Regions from separate parts of the Mesorhizobium sp. URHB0026 genome, predicted to be linked through region 2. Evidence: predicted binding sites of a transcription regulator. Region 2 holds the regulator's gene; the other holds the start of a gene.
What was found. Region 2 encodes LexA, which represses DNA repair genes until DNA is damaged. Its sites were predicted from a motif close to TGTTCNNNNTGTGTTCNG; they were not measured.
Positions count from the first base shown of each region.

Region 1: recA (recombinase RecA) is a predicted target of LexA. The motif match lies at 2,123-2,140, and genes of this name have one in related genera.

Region 1 covers NZ_JBSSCN010000001.1:3,998,006-4,006,002, forward strand. Annotated here, with positions in the region: gene ACVWWD_RS19400 (pseudouridine-5'-phosphate glycosidase) at 1-894, opposite strand, end outside; gene ACVWWD_RS19405 (carbohydrate kinase family protein) at 972-1,916, opposite strand; gene recA (recombinase RecA) at 2,198-3,298, shown strand; gene alaS (alanine--tRNA ligase) at 3,570-6,236, shown strand; gene ACVWWD_RS19420 (glutathione S-transferase family protein) at 6,478-7,101, opposite strand; gene ACVWWD_RS19425 (NADP-dependent isocitrate dehydrogenase) at 7,118-7,997, opposite strand, start outside.
Region 2 covers NZ_JBSSCN010000001.1:4,403,562-4,411,558, forward strand. Annotated here, with positions in the region: gene ACVWWD_RS21695 (ABC transporter permease) at 1-819, opposite strand, end outside; gene ACVWWD_RS21700 (ABC transporter ATP-binding protein) at 825-1,604, opposite strand; gene ACVWWD_RS21705 (ABC transporter substrate-binding protein) at 1,663-2,649, opposite strand; gene ACVWWD_RS21710 (GntR family transcriptional regulator) at 2,799-3,569, shown strand; gene lexA (transcriptional repressor LexA) at 3,970-4,713, shown strand; partial or broken gene ACVWWD_RS21720 (ComEC/Rec2 family competence protein) at 4,707-7,159, opposite strand; gene gltX (glutamate--tRNA ligase) at 7,263-7,997, shown strand, end outside.

The DNA.
Region 1 (7,997 bases), 410 kb from region 2:
CGCCAGCCTTGCATTGTTCTCGACCAGCGCGATGTTGGTCTTCAGGCTGCGGCCGCCGGTGAGTTCGAGGATTTTTCCCAGCAGGAACGGCGTCACGGCCTTGCCGGTGACGTTGAGGGCTTCGGCCGCCTTTTGGGCGGCTTCGATGTAGCCCGCCATTTCTTCAGCGGGGATTTCGTGGGATTCCGGCACGGGATTGGCAATCAGCATGCCGCCGCCCGAGCCCAGAGCGAGGCGTGTCCGGTAGAAATGCGCGATATCTTCCGGTCTGTGCAAGGTCAATGGCGCCCGGAACGGTGACTGCCGCGACCAGAAGGCCGGCATCGTCTCGCAGCCATGGCCGACCACGGGCACGCCGCGGGTCTCCAACACTTCCAGCGTCTTTTCGATGTCGAGGATCGCCTTGGCGCCGGCCGAGACGACGATGACCGGTGTACGCGCCAATTCATCGAGGTCGGCCGAGATGTCGAAGCTCTTTTCCGCCCCCTTGTGCACGCCGCCAATGCCGCCGGTGGCGAACACCTTTATCCCGACCATATCAGCCGCGATCATGGTAGCGGCGACGGTGGTGCCACCGGTGCGGCCTTGCGCGACGGCGAAGCCGAGATCGGCGCGCGACAGCTTCATGGCGTCACCGGTCATCGCCAGCGATTCGCGTTCGCCGTCCGAAAGCCCGATCTTGATGCGGCCGTTGACCACCGCGATGGTTGCAGGCACCGCGCCGCCGTCAGCGATGATCTTTTCGACATTGGCCGCCATGGCGCCATTGTCGGGGTAGGGCATGCCATGGGTGATGATGGTACTTTCGAGCGCCACCACCGGGCGCCCGGCGGCCAGGGCCTGCGCCACCGGTACGTGGATATCGATGAAGGGGCGAGCGGTCTCTGGCGTCATTCTCTGATCTCCAATCCGGAGTGCGGCGCATCCATCAGGAAAGCGTGGCTTCGATGCGCGTTATGAATTTGCCGGTCTCATGCCACTTCCCTGGCATCCGGCACAAGGGCCAGCGCTTCCGCGAAGCTCGCCGCGGTGAATTCGGGCACTGCATTGGCGCTTTCGATGGCCAGCGTTGCCGCGGCGACGCCCTCGCGCACGGCCTGGCGCAGTGGCAGGCCGCGCAGCAGTGCTGCGACCGTCGCACCTGCCAGCGCGTCGCCGGCGCCGGTGACATCGGCGACTTTTCTGGGGACGGGCGGCAGGATCGAAAAGGCGCCTGCCTCGTCGAAACCCAGCACAGGGCCGTTACCGGCCGTGACCACGCCGCGGGCAAGGCCGCTGCACCGCAACCCATCGACCATTTCCCGCTCGGCGGCCCCTGCATTGACGCCTGCCAGCACGACGGCCTCTCGCCGGTTCATGAAGAGCTGGGCCAGCCCGCCGAGAACCGGTATCAGCCGCGTTACCTTCGCCGGCGAAATCGCGATGGCGAAAACCGGTTTGCCGGCGGCGAGCGACAGCAGCCGCTCCAGGGCGGCCGACGGCAAATTGGCGTCGCACAGGATGGCATCGGCGGCGGCCACCTCCTGGCGTATCTTGGAACGCCTGATCTGTTTGGGAAAAGCCAGGTCATACAGCGCCATGTCGGCAAAGCCGACGATCAATTCGCCCTCGCGATCGATCAATGCCGTGTAGCTCGGCGTGGTACGGTCGAGGAACACCGCCGAAAGATCAGCGATGCCTGCCTCGGCGATGGCCCGTGAAACCGTATCGGCCGACGCATCGCCGCCCCGCATCGACAACAGGGAGGCCGACACGCCGCGCCGCACCATGCTGCGCAACGCATTGAAGACGCCCCCGCCGACATCCTCGCGCATCGTGCCGGGGTTGGAGGCGGCCGGCACGTAGGGACCGTACACCTGGCCACGCCGGTCGATATGGGCGCCGCCCACGGCTAGTATCTTCGGGGATTTCACCATGGCGGCGATATGACCTTTGTTGTTGCAGCCGCACAAGCGCTAGAGTGCGCGACAGAGCTCCGCATGCGGGTCGGCGATTCGGCCGGGCGATACGATCGAGCCGTCTGGCCCAATGCGCAGCCCGTTCATGCCCGGAATTGCGAGACAAAAAAAGAACAAATCGCAATATCGATTGTTTTTCAGTTGGTTGTCACCCCTTGCCAAATGAGAACAAAAAAGGTACAAAATGGCAGGGATTACGGATTGTCCGGCCTTCATTGACGACCAAGGGGTGATGTATCATGGCTCAGAATTCTTTGCGGCTGGTAGAGGATAAGGCAGTGGACAAATCAAAGGCTCTGGATGCGGCGCTGTCGCAAATCGAGCGGGCTTTCGGCAAGGGCTCGATCATGCGGCTCGGCGCCAACGAGCAGGTCGTCGAGATCGAAACGGTGCCGACCGGCTCGCTCGGTCTCGACATCGCGCTCGGCGTCGGTGGCCTGCCGCGCGGCCGTATCATCGAGATCTATGGGCCGGAAAGCTCGGGTAAGACGACCCTGGCCCTGCACACCGTGGCCGAAGCCCAGAAGAAGGGCGGCATCTGCGCCTTCGTCGATGCCGAACACGCGCTCGATCCGGTCTACGCCCGCAAGCTCGGCGTCGATCTTGAAAACCTGCTGATCTCGCAGCCCGACACCGGCGAGCAGGCGCTGGAGATTTGCGACACGCTGGTGCGTTCCGGCGCCATCGACGTGCTGGTGGTCGATTCGGTGGCGGCGCTGACGCCGCGTGCCGAGATCGAGGGCGAGATGGGCGATTCGCTGCCGGGCCTGCAGGCCCGCCTGATGAGCCAGGCGCTGCGCAAGCTGACCGCCTCGATCTCGCGCTCCAACACCATGGTCATCTTCATCAATCAGATTCGCATGAAGATCGGCGTCATGTTCGGTTCGCCCGAAACCACGACCGGCGGCAACGCACTGAAATTCTACGCTTCGGTTCGCCTCGACATCCGCCGTATCGGCTCGGTCAAGGATCGCGACGAGGTCGTCGGCAACCAGACCCGCGTCAAGGTGGTCAAGAACAAACTGGCGCCGCCCTTCAAGGTGGTCGAGTTCGACATCATGTATGGCGAGGGCGTCTCCAAGACCGGCGAACTGGTCGATCTTGGCGTCAAGGCCGGCGTGGTCGAGAAATCGGGCGCCTGGTTCTCCTACAATTCGCAACGTCTCGGCCAGGGCCGCGAGAATGCGAAACTGTTCCTGCGCGACAATCCCGACACCGCGCGCGAGATCGAGCTGGCGCTCAGGCAGAATGCCGGATTGATCGCCGAAAAATTCCTCGAAAATGGTGGCTCCGAGGGCAATGGCGACGACGGTTTTGAGGACGAAGCCGGCGCGATGTAGGCAACGGCCGGAGTTTGGCCATAAATCCAGCCTATTACCCGATGCTTAAGTAACAGAGTTCTGTAGTACCGCGTTCCAAACCGCCGGCCATCGCGCTGGCGGTTTTCGTTTGGGCGGCCCCGCAAGTGCCGGTGCAAAGCGCGAATTGGCTTAATTCCGTGTTTCTGGACAGGGTCAAGAGCTACGGCTAAAAGGCCAACTGCATCTTCTAGAAAATACAGAGCCATCTCCCGCCGGTCCGGCCGGCGGCTCTCTTGAAAAGGCAGTATCCATGAGTGGCGTCAACGAGATCCGGTCGACCTTTCTCGACTATTTCCGCAAGGAGGGCCACGAGGTCGTGGCCTCGAGCCCGCTCGTGCCGCGCAACGATCCGACATTGATGTTCACCAATGCCGGCATGGTGCAGTTCAAGAACGTCTTCACCGGTTTGGAGAAGCGACCCTATTCGCGTGCCACCACAGCTCAGAAAAGCGTTCGCGCCGGCGGCAAGCACAACGATCTCGACAATGTCGGCTATACCGCGCGCCACCTGACCTTCTTCGAGATGCTGGGCAATTTCTCTTTCGGCGATTACTTCAAGGAGCGTGCCATCGAGCTTGCCTGGAACCTCATCACCAGGGAGTTCGGGCTGAAGAAGGACAAGCTGCTGGTCACCGTCTATCACACGGACGACGAGGCAGCCGGCTTCTGGAAGAAGATCGCTGGTTTCTCCGACGATCGCATCATCCGCATCCCGACCTCCGACAATTTCTGGGCGATGGGCGACACCGGTCCTTGCGGACCATGCTCGGAAATCTTCATCGATCGTGGCGAGCACATCTGGGGTGGGCCTCCCGGCAGTCCCGAGGAAGACGGCGATCGCTTCCTTGAATTCTGGAACCTGGTGTTCATGCAGTACGAGCAGGTGACGAAAGAGGAGCGGGTCGACCTGCCGCGCCCGTCGATCGACACAGGGATGGGCCTGGAGCGCATGGCATCCATCCTGCAAGGGGTGGAGAGCGTCTTCGAGACCGACCTGTTTCGTCATTTGATCGATGCGGCGTCCTCGGCACTTGGGCGCGCGCCCGACGCCGAAACGGTCGCGTCCTACCGCGTCATTGCCGACCATCTGCGCTCGTCCTCCTTCCTGGTCGCCGACGGCGTGCTGCCGTCGAACGAAGGCCGCGGCTATGTGCTGCGCCGCATCATGCGCCGCGCCATGCGCCATGCGCAGTTGCTGGGGGCGAACGAGCCGCTGATGTGGAAGCTGGTGCCGGCGCTGGTGCGCGAGATGGGCCAGGCCTATCCCGAACTGGCACGCGGCGAAACGATGATTGCCGAGACCCTGAAACTCGAGGAGACCCGCTTCCGCAAGACGCTGGTGCGTGGCCTCGGGCTGCTCTCCGAGGCGACGGAGAAGCTCGGCGCCGGCGACATGCTCGATGGCGAAACGGCGTTCAAGCTCTACGACACCTATGGTTTCCCGCTCGACCTGACGCAGGATGCGCTGCGGCAGCGCGGCATCTCGGTCGACCTTGCCGGTTTCACCAATGCGATGGAGCAGCAGAAGGCGGAGGCGCGCAAGCACTGGGCCGGGTCCGGCGAGGCCGCCACCGAGACGGTTTGGTTTTCCGTGCGTGAGAAGACCGGCGCCACCGAATTCCTCGGCTACGAAACCGAGCAGGCGGAAGGCCTCATCGAGGCGCTGGTCAAGGATGGCAAGACCGTCGACAGCGCCGGCAAGGGCGATGCGGTCGCCGTGGTCGTCAACCAGACGCCCTTCTATGGCGAGTCCGGCGGCCAGATGGGTGACACCGGCATGATCTCGGGCGAGGGCTTCTCGATCGAGGTTTCCGACACGCAGAAGAAGGCCGATGGCCTTTTCGTGCATCTCGGCAAGGTGGTCGCAGGCATGGTCAGGGCGGGTGCCGCGGTCGAACTGAAGGTCGATCATGCCAGGCGCTCCAGGCTGCGCGCCAACCACTCCGCGACGCACCTGATCCACGAGGCGTTGCGCGAGGTGCTGGGCACCCATGTCGCGCAGAAGGGCTCGCTGGTCGCACCCGAGCGTCTGCGCTTCGACATCTCGCACAACAAGCCGATCTCCGCGCAGGAGCTGGAAGAGGTCGAGCGCATGGCCAACGAGATCGTCGTGCAGAATGGCCCGGTGACCACGCGCCTGATGTCAGTCGACGACGCCATTGCAGAGGGCGCGATGGCGCTGTTCGGGGAGAAGTATGGCGATGAGGTGCGCGTCGTGTCGATGGGCACGGGCTTGCATGGCGCCAAGGCCAACCGGCCTTATTCGGTCGAGCTCTGCGGCGGCACGCATGTCAGGGCGACCGGCGATATCGGCCTGGTGCGCATCGTCTCGGATGGTGCTGTCGCCGCCGGCGTGCGCCGCATCGAGGCGTTGACCGGCGAAGCCGCGCGTAGGCATCTCGATGAGCAGGACCGACGCCTGAAGACCACGGCGGCGACGCTTAAGATATCGCCCGCGGATGTGCCAGCGCGCGTCGAAGCGCTGCTCGAGGAGCGCAAAAAGCTCGAGAAGGACTTGACCGAAGCGCGCAAGAAGCTGGCGCTGGGCGGCGGGTCGCCTGCCGATGCTCCTGCCGCCAACGAGATTGTCGCTGGCGTCGGCTTCCTCGGCAAGGCGGTGTCAGGTGTCTCGCCGAAGGACCTGAAACCGTTGGCCGACGCGGGCAAGACTTCGTTGGGCTCTGGCGTCGTCGTGTTCGTTGGCGCCGGCGAGGACAACAAGGCGAGCGTCGTGGTCGCAGTCACCGATGATCTCGTCAGCCGCTTCAGCGCCGTCGACCTTGTTCGCGTGGCCTCCGCCGCATTGGGCGGGCAGGGCGGCGGCGGCCGCCCCGACATGGCCCAGGCCGGCGGCCCGGATGCGTCGAAGGCCGATGATGCGATCGCGGCAGTGAGGGCGGCGCTGGAAGCAGCGTAGCTACCCACGCGTGGGGCTAGGCGAAATCCTTTCTCTTAGGGCAGCGCCGCCCCTCGTCTGGCTGCCGCCATCTTCTCCCTGTTGAACGGGGAGAAGGGCGCTTTCGTCGCGGCCTTCGCCAATCGCCCTCGTTGCAGGAGAGCGCCGGCAACGCGACCAGCCTCTTTCTCCCCGTTCACGGAGAGAAAGGCCCGGCAGGGCAATGAGGGGCGGCGCTGACGTCGAGGAAGCTCACCTCGAATTACGCTTTTTCGGTACGCACGAAGCTCGGGCGGCCAGCCATTCGCAAATACAAATCCCAGATGCCTGTAAACTGCGTCAGCAAGTTGTGCCCTTCTGGAACCTTGACGAAGTAGGCGATGATCGGCGCCGCGTGCAGATCGGCAAGCGTCAGCTGGTTGCCGAGCAACCATGGGCCTTTTGCCTTCAGTGACGTCAACACCTTGAGCACCGTCTCGGCTTGCCGAACGCCATTGGCGATCAAAGCCACGTCCGGCTCCGCCTTCTCCAACCGCTCGACGGCGACGTCCCATACCATCGCCCTGTAAGCATAGGCGTCGAGCATGCCGATGATCTGGTTCATGGTTGCGCGGGCGCGCGGATCGGTCGGCTGGAGAGCAGGGCCCTCAAAACCCTCGTCGACGTAGCGAGCGATCGCGCTCGCCTCGAAAAGGCGGAAAGTGTCATGCTCGAAGGCCGGGATGCGGCCGAAGGGATGGTGTTTGCCGTACCATGCCGGCGCGCCACCTTCTGCAAAGATGTCGACCGGCACTATGTCGTAGGCAATGCCTTTCTCCTCGAGCGCAAGCCGGACAATGCGTACATAGACGCTGTAATCCGCGCCGTAGACGACCGGCTTGCCCATTTGTCCTCGAGGTGGGTTAGGCCATCGCTTTCTGCAAATTCTCGTCGATCTTGTCGAGGAAGCCGGTGGTCGAGAGCCAAGGCTGATCGGGGCCGATCAAGAGCGACAGGTCCTTGGTCATGAAGCCGCTCTCGACAGTCTGGATGCAGACCTTTTCCAGCGTCTCGGAAAAACGCTTCAGTTCGACGTTGTCGTCGAGCTTGGCGCGGTGCGCGAGGCCTCGCGTCCAGGCGAAGATCGACGCGATCGAATTGGTTGAGGTTTCCTCGCCCTTCTGATGCTGGCGATAGTGGCGCGTCACGGTGCCGTGCGCGGCTTCCGCTTCGACGGTCTTGCCATCGGGCGTCATCAGCACCGAGGTCATCAGGCCGAGCGAACCGAACCCTTGCGCCACCGTGTCGGACTGGACGTCGCCGTCATAGTTCTTGCAGGCCCAGACATAGCCGCCCGACCATTTCAGGCTCGAGGCCACCATGTCGTCGATCAGGCGGTGCTCGTACCAAAGCTTCTTCGACTTGAACTCGGCCTCGAATTCAGCCTCGTAAACGTCCTGGAAAATATCCTTGAAGCGGCCGTCATAGGCCTTGAGGATGGTGTTCTTGGTCGACAGGTAGACCGGATAGTTGCGCAGCAGGCCGTAGTTCAGCGACGCCCGGGCGAATTCGCGGATGGACTCGTCGAGATTGTACATGGCCATGGCGACACCGGCGCCGGGCGCGTCGAACACATCGTGCTCGATGACCTGGCCGTCCTCGCCGACGAACTTGATCGTCAGCTTGCCCTTGCCGGGAAAGCGGAAATCAGTGGCGCGATACTGGTCGCCGAAGGCGTGGCGGCCGACGATGATCGGCTTGGTCCAGCCGGGCACCAGGCGCGGCACGTTCTTCATGATGATC
Region 2 (7,997 bases):
AGGCGGCGGCATGCCGGCCGCAAGGCAGAACGACACCAGCTGGTAGTAGATGATCGCGCCGGCGAAGGGCGCCAGCAGTTGCCGCCAGACCGTTTGCTTGCCGACGACGGCTTCGCCGATCATCAGCGCGGCAAGGCCGTTGATGAGAATTCCCAGGCCCATATTGACGTCGGCGAACCCTTGCGACTGCACCATCAGCGCACCGCTTGACGCCGAAAAAGCGCTGGCCAGCCCGACACCGCCTATGGTCGCGGCCCAGACATTGATGCCTTGCGCCTCGGCCATGTCAGGATTGGCGCCCACGGCGCGGACGGCAGTCCCCTTCTCGGTCCTGAAGAACATGTAGAGCAGCATGAAGGCGACAAGCGCGAGGAGACCCGCGACGACGATCTTGCTGGCGGGGAAACCCGGCCGCGCGAACGGCACCCAGTCGAACACCGAGGGCGAACCGAAGACCGACAGGTTGGACTTGCCCATGATGCGAAGGTTGATGCTGTAGAGCATCGTCATCATCAGGATGCCCGCAAGCAGCGTGTGGATGCGGAAGCGCAGATGGATGAAGGCGGTGCAGCAGCCCGCCGCGAAGCCGGCGACAAGGGCGGCGGCGATGCCCATCAGCGGCGATGCGCCGGCGGCAAGGAGAACGCCGCAGACGCAGCCGCCCAGCGGAAAAGCGCCTTCGCTGGTGAGATCGGGAAAATTCAGCATGCGAAACGGGATCATGATCCCGAGCACGACAAAGGCCAGGATCAGGCTTTGCGCCAGGGTGACCGGCATGATCGCGACGAAGCTGGTGAGAACGTCCCCAACAAAACCCATGATGATCAACTCGCCAGCAACATGCGATCGGTCTTGACGGAGAAATGGCCGATCAGATCGACAACCGTGACCCTCGCCTTCTCCTGCCCTGTGACTTCCAGAAGCACCCGGCCGGCATCGAGCATGATCACCCGGCTGCCATGGTCGACGGCGTGTTGCATGTTGTGGGTCACCATCAGGGTGGTCAGCTTCAGCGCATTGACGGCGCGCACCGTCGCGCGCATGACGATCTCGGCCGTGCGCGGATCGAGCGCTGCCGTATGCTCGTCGAGCAGCAGCAGATCCGGCGATCCTCCGACAGCCATGATCAGCGACAGCGACTGCCGCTGCCCGCCCGAGAGCAGGTCGACACGGGTATCGAGACGGTTTTCAAGGCCGAGGCCCAATATCGACAGGCGCTCCTTGTAGGACGCCAGCCGTGTGGCGTTCAGCCCCTGCCGCAGCGTGCGTTTTTGACTGCGCAGGTCGGCCAGCAGCATGTTCTCCGCCACGGTCATGCTGGCGGCGGTGCCGCGCATCGGATCCTGGAAGACGCGCGCCAATCTTTCGGCACGCTTGTGCACCGGCATCCCTGTCACATCCGCGCCATTGATCAGGATCTTGCCGGAATCCAGCACAAGAGCACCAGAAATGGCGTTGAGCATGCTGCTCTTGCCGGCCCCGTTTGAGCCGATGACGACCCCGAACTCTCCCGTGGCCAAGGACAGGCTGAGACCGTCCAGCGCGACCTTCTCGTCGGCCTGGCCCTTGTAGAACACTTTGCGCGCGGATCGTATCTCGAGCATCGTTCCTCCGTGACCTCGGGATGATGGCGCCGACGCCATCATCCCAGCAGTTCCGATGTTAGTCGACGATGCAGCCGCAATCGGCCATTGAAGCCGGTATCTCGACGCCGAACGCGGCCATCGCCTTGCGCGAGATCGTTGCCATGTGGTCCTTGTAGGCCGGGCGCGACGGCGCGATCGTCTTGGGATCCTTGCCCTTGAGGATCTCGGCGGCGATGTTGCCGGCGTTGATGCCGACCTGGGTGTAATTGACCGCGAAGCTCGCCGGCACGGTGCCGTTGCGGACCGCGCTGTCATCGGAGTTGACGACCGGGATACCGGCCTGGCGGGCGGCCGCTGAGACAGCGGCGATCGCCGGCTGAATCAGGTTCGAGGCCGGGCCGTAGATCACGTCGGCCTTGCCGGCGAACGAAGCGATACGCTGCTGGATGTCATTTACGTTGTCGATGCCGAGCTCGACCACCTCGAAACCGGCGGCCGGTGCCGCCGCCTTGATCTTTTCGACCAAGGCAACGTCATTGGCCTCACCGGGATTATAAGGCACGCCGAAGCGCTTGGCGTTCGGCAGCAGCTTCTTGGTGAAGGCCATCACCGCGGCGACGTCCTGCAGATCGCTGGCGCCGGTCATGCCTTCGTCTCCGGCGTCCCATGATGGCACCAGCTTGGCCGCCACCGGATCGGTGACCGCGGCAAAAACGATCGGAATGCCGGAACCCGCGAGCGCTTTCTTGGCGATCTGCGAGACCGGCGTGGTGATGGTGTAGATCAGCTTGGGCTGCTCGGCCTGCAGCTTGGCGATCATCTGCGGCACCAGCGACGCATCGAAATTGGTGTGGCTCTCCGTGTAGACGACGTCCTTGCCCTCGACGAAGCCGTTATCCGTCAGCGCCTTCTTGAAGCCGGCTATGGCGGCGTTCAATTGCGGGTGCTCGCCGAAATTGGCAATGCCGATACGGATCTGATCGGCCGCGGCACTGCCGGCGCTGACCATCAATGCGCCTGCCAGGGCCAAACCCGACAACCAAGCGGATTTCGACTTCAACATCATTTCCTCCCAGATTTGATCAGGGCCGCTTGGAAACGCGGCTGCTCCGCGATCATGGTCAGTCCGCCGGTCTGTGTCAAACATTATATATAATTGTTGTAGTGACCCAGTATCATATATACTTTTAGCCAGACGACGGATTGATCACGATGCGGGATGAGACGAGTTCCACAAAAACGGAAGCCGCCTATCAGCTGTTGCGGCGCGACATCCTGACCACGCGCCTCATGCCCGGCGCCCCGCTCAAACTGAGTGCGCTGCGCGGCACATATGGCGTCGGTTGGACACCGTTGCGCGAAGCCCTGTCGCGGCTCGAGGCCGAACGCTTGGTCACCGCCATCAGCAATCGTGGTTTTGCCGTGGCTCCGGTGTCGCGGGCCGAGCTGGAGGATCTGGCACGCGCCAGAATGGTGGTCGAGATACCCCTGTTCCTCGAATCGATGGAAAAAGGCGGCAGGGAGTGGGAGGATGCCGTAGTCACTGCCCACTACCGGCTCTCGCGTTGCAAGACGGCGGTCGACGATCCCTCCGACACGGCCGTCGACAGATGGGATGAGAACCACGAGGCTTTCCATGCGGCGCTGCTGAGCGCCGCCACATGCGACTGGCTGTTGCGGTTCCGCTCGACAATCTCGGATCAGTTGCGCCGGCATCATCGCTTTCTTGGTCTGGCGCCGACATTGCGGGCCGCGGCCGGCCTCAAGGACGGCTATGAACAGGCAATGGAGGCGTTGCGCGAAGCGATCGCGATCGAACACCATACCGCGATCATGGAAGCGGCACTCGATCGTGACGTCGAACGGGCCAAGGCGCTGATGACGGCGCATATCGGCTACACACTGCACGTCTATGTTCATAGCGAAGACAGCGGCGCGACCAGATACGCCGCCCGCGCCGGCAGCTTGAAGGGGTCGGGATAACTTCAGCGCTTCCGCGACGTCTATTCGCACGCGCTGGCCGGAGTGCGCCGAACGCCCGGGTCCATGGCCGCCCGGAGCTACCAATGGTTGGCATTTTGGTTTCGTTTCGTTCCGCGACTCCCTGAAATATACGGTACCCCTGGAAGAAGCCTTCCAGATGGCTGATGCCAGCTCCATCGGCGGATAGGCCACAGGCCATTAACCAAACGATTTCAATGTGCCTGCCGATCGCGGAAAGGACCGGTTGCTGACGCCGTCGGGGGCAAAAAACTTCAGACCCCCTTAACAAATTCATTAAACTTTAAACGGTTGCAGAACACAACTGGAACAGATAGTGTTTGTTCTGGGTTTGTTTTTTCGATTCTGGTTCAACCTTTCGTTCAATGTCTTGGGGGCCGCCATGCTGACGCGCAAGCAACATGAACTGTTGATGTTCATCCACGAACGGCTCAAGGAAAGCGGGATACCGCCTTCCTTCGACGAGATGAAGGAAGCACTCGATCTTGCCTCCAAGTCGGGGATCCATCGCCTGATCACGGCGCTGGAGGAGCGCGGCTTCATTCGCCGGCTACCCAATCGGGCGCGCGCGCTGGAAGTGCTGCGGCTGCCGGACTCGATCGCGCCGGGCCTCAATGCGGCAAAGAAGTTCTCGCCAAGTGTCATCCAAGGCAGCCTTGGCCAAGGCAGTCTCGGACGCCAGATCAGGCCGGCCGCTGCGCCTTCGCGCCTGCCCGCGGCCGGCAACGACGACGATGCGGTTTCAGCCGTATCCATCCCGGTCATGGGCCGTATCGCCGCCGGTGTGCCGATCGATGCAATCCAGCATCAGACGCATTCGATCTCGGTGCCGCCGGACATGATCATGGGCGGCGAGCACTATGCGCTGGAGGTCAAGGGCGACTCGATGATCGAGGCTGGTATCTTCGATGGGGACACGGTCATTATCCGCAATGCCGACACGGCAAGCCCGGGCGAAATTATCGTGGCACTGGTCGACGAGGAGGAAGCGACGCTGAAGCGGTTCCGCCGCAAAGGCGCTTCGATCGCGCTCGAGGCCGCCAATCCAGCCTACGAAACACGCATTTTCGGGCCGGACAGGGTCAAGGTACAAGGCAAGCTGGTCGGGTTGATCAGGCGCTACTGAGCCGGCTTTCCATCGGGCTTGTCGGGTTTTTTGTACGGCGGCAGCCCCCTCGCCTCGCGTGAGAATTTTCGCTGTTCGTGCCAGGGTCGGTATGGTCCGTCGACGGCGAATTCGATCCCGGCCCGGGTCGTGGCCGACTGGGGATTGAAGAAGACGGCAGCGCTTCCCTTGCGGGCGAGCTGCCGTTTGGTGACGACGAGAACCAGTGGATTTTGGCAGGCGTCATAGGCGGTCGCGTCGTTCACGATGATCAGGTCAGCGAAAGCACAGGCTTTCCAGGTGGTCTTGCGGTCCTCGACATAAGCAATGATCGCGCCGGAAGGGTGCCTACAAGGCACAGGCCTTCGCGGCAGTAGAAGGGCGATCCCGGCGGCAGGTCGGCGGGACTGGCAACGTCGAATTGCCCGTCTGTCTTGTCGAACATTTCCGGTTTGACGATTGTTTCGGAGATCAGAGCGCGCTTCCAGTTGTCGGTTGCGAATTCGTTCGGACGTTCCCGGTTGACGGCCAGTTCGCCATTGCCGATCGGCAGCGCGACCAGCCGCGCATCTTCCGAGATCAGCACATCGGGCGCGCGCGTGTGCGACACAGTCAACAGGCCGGCGAGCGCGAATGGCAGCGCCGCGAGCCGCAGCCAGGTCGTCGCCATCGTCGCGATAACCAGCGCGACGGTGACCAGCAGCACGGATTGCTGCGAAATCAGCCCGACTCCGTCGACCGGAGAGCGCTCCGATATCCACGCCGACACGGCGATCATCGCCGTCAGGCCCTTGCCCATGAGGTAGAGAGCCGGCCAATCCAGTCCGAATGGCATCAGCAGCGCGCTAGCGACGGCCAGGAACATCACGACCGACACGATCGGCATCACGGCCAGATTGGCGAACAGGCTGAGGGGCGATACCCGCTGGAAATGCCAGATGGCAAACAGTGCCGTGGCGCTGCCGGCGACAATGGACGTCATGGCCAATCCACCTGTCGCCAGCAGGAATTTTCGCGTCAGGAGCCCGGGCAGGGATCGCTTTGGCGGCGGTGGCCTGGTCTTTCCCGCACGGTGATCGGCCCAGCCGGCATAAGCGCCAACCAGGGCCGCGGTCGCGGCGAACGACATCTGAAAGCTTGGGCCGACGACCTCGTGCGGCGAGACCAGGATGACGGCGATCGCCGAGATCGCCAGATTGCGCATGGTCAGCGCAGCGCGATCGAAGAAGACGGCAATCAGCATCACCGCCAACATGATGAAGCTGCGTTCGGCCGCAACGACGACACCGGAAATCATGAGATAGGCGGCGATCGAGAACAGTGCGGCGGCGGCGGCGTATTTCTTCACCGGCCGGCGCGCGGAAAAGTCTGGTAACAGTGCGAAGGCACCACGCAGCAGACCCATGATGGTGCCGGCCACAAGCGCCATATGCAGTCCCGAAATAGAGATGATGTGATAGATGCCGGTACGCCGCATCGCTTCATTGATTTCATCGGGTATGCCGGCGCGCACGCCGACGATCAGCGCCGCCGCGATCTCGCCTTCAGCGCCGCCGACGCTGCCCCTGATGTGGTCGGCGATGGCTTCGCGGGCATTTTCAATGCCTGAGAAAAGGCGAGCCGATAGCGGCATCTCACCGTCAGCGGCGGAAACAACCGTCGGATTGCCGAGAAAGAAGCCGCTGCCGCCGATGCCGGCGAAATAACTGTCGAAAGAGAAGTCGTAGCTGTCCGGCCGGACCGGGCCGGTCGGCGGCAACAGTTTGGCGTAGCCTGTGATGAGCGAGCCGGCGGTCATTCCCGGCGGTATCTTGCGTGCGGAAAGCCGGACCCTTTCCGGCGCATAGCGCAGTTTCGGCCGGGCGGTCGAAATCACGTCCATGGTCAGCCGGATGCGGCCGCTCTCCATCTCTTCGAGCGAGACCACGCGGCCGGTCAATTGCGTGGAGATTTCCGAACCCAGCATACGGGTTCCGGCTCGCCATGTTTCGACCTTCGCCGCGAGTAAGCCCAGCGCGCACAACAGCACTGCCATGAAACACAGATGGGTTTTCGACCACGAACGCGAGACGAAGGCACAGACCGCCATCAGCACCACGACCGCGACGGGCTTTGCAAAGTCGGGCTCGGACGCCAGCGAGAAATAGGCGATCGCCCCAACGGTCAGACAGACCGGCACCAGCAGAAACGCGATGCCCCGGTCGAGTTCGAGCTCCGCCGCCTTGGCCACGCCATGGCGCAGGCGAGGCAAGGATATCGGGCCGATTTGCCGGCGCACGCGCACGATCCTGCCCCCGGCAGGAGACGGCGCCGGCGCCGGCCCACCCGCCCGCAGCGGCCCGGTTTCGGGCGCAGCCACGAGCGGCGATGGCAGTGGGATCGTCGGAGGCGCCGCAAAAAGGGATCGCTCGCTGACGCCGACAGCGGCATCCTCGCTTCGATCCGAGCTCCGGCCTCTTCCAGTCATCGGGTCTGCCCCTTGCACCCTCGACGCCCTATGCTACATGAACGCGCAACGCGCGAAAGTCCGCACGTTCCGCACCCAGCTTCAGACGTTTTCCGAGAGTTCCATGCCCGACAAGGTCATCACCCGTTTTGCCCCCTCGCCGACCGGCTATCTGCACATCGGCGGCGCGCGCACGGCGCTCTTCAACTGGCTCTATGCAAAGCATACCGGCGGCACGATGCTGCTGCGCATCGAGGACACCGATCGCGAGCGTTCGACCGATGCGGCCACATTGGCCATTCTCGATGGCCTGACCTGGCTCGGCCTTTCGTGGGACGGTGACGCGGTCTCTCAATTCGAGCGTGCGCCGCGCCATCGCGAGGTAGCCGAGGAACTGGTGCGCCTGGGCAAGGCCTATTACAGCTACGAGACTTCAGCCGAGCTCGAGGCAATGCGCGAGGCTGCACGCGCCAAGGGCCTGCCGCCACGGTATAACGGCCATTGGCGTGACCGCGACCCGTCGGAGGCGCCGTCCGGCGTCAAGGGCGCCATCCGCATCAAGGCACCGACCGAGGGCGAGACGGTGGTGAAGGACCGGGTCCAGGGAGACGTGCGCTTCCCCAACAAGGATCTCGACGACTTCATCATCCTGCGTTCGGACGGCAACCCGACCTACATGCATGCCGTCGTCGTCGACGATCACGACATGGGCGTCACTCACATCATCCGTGGCGACGATCACCTGACCAACGCCGCCCGCCAGACCGTGATCTACAACGCCATGGGCTGGGACGTGCCGTCGATGTCACATATCCCGCTGATCCATGGCGCCGACGGCGCCAAGCTGTCGAAGCGCCAC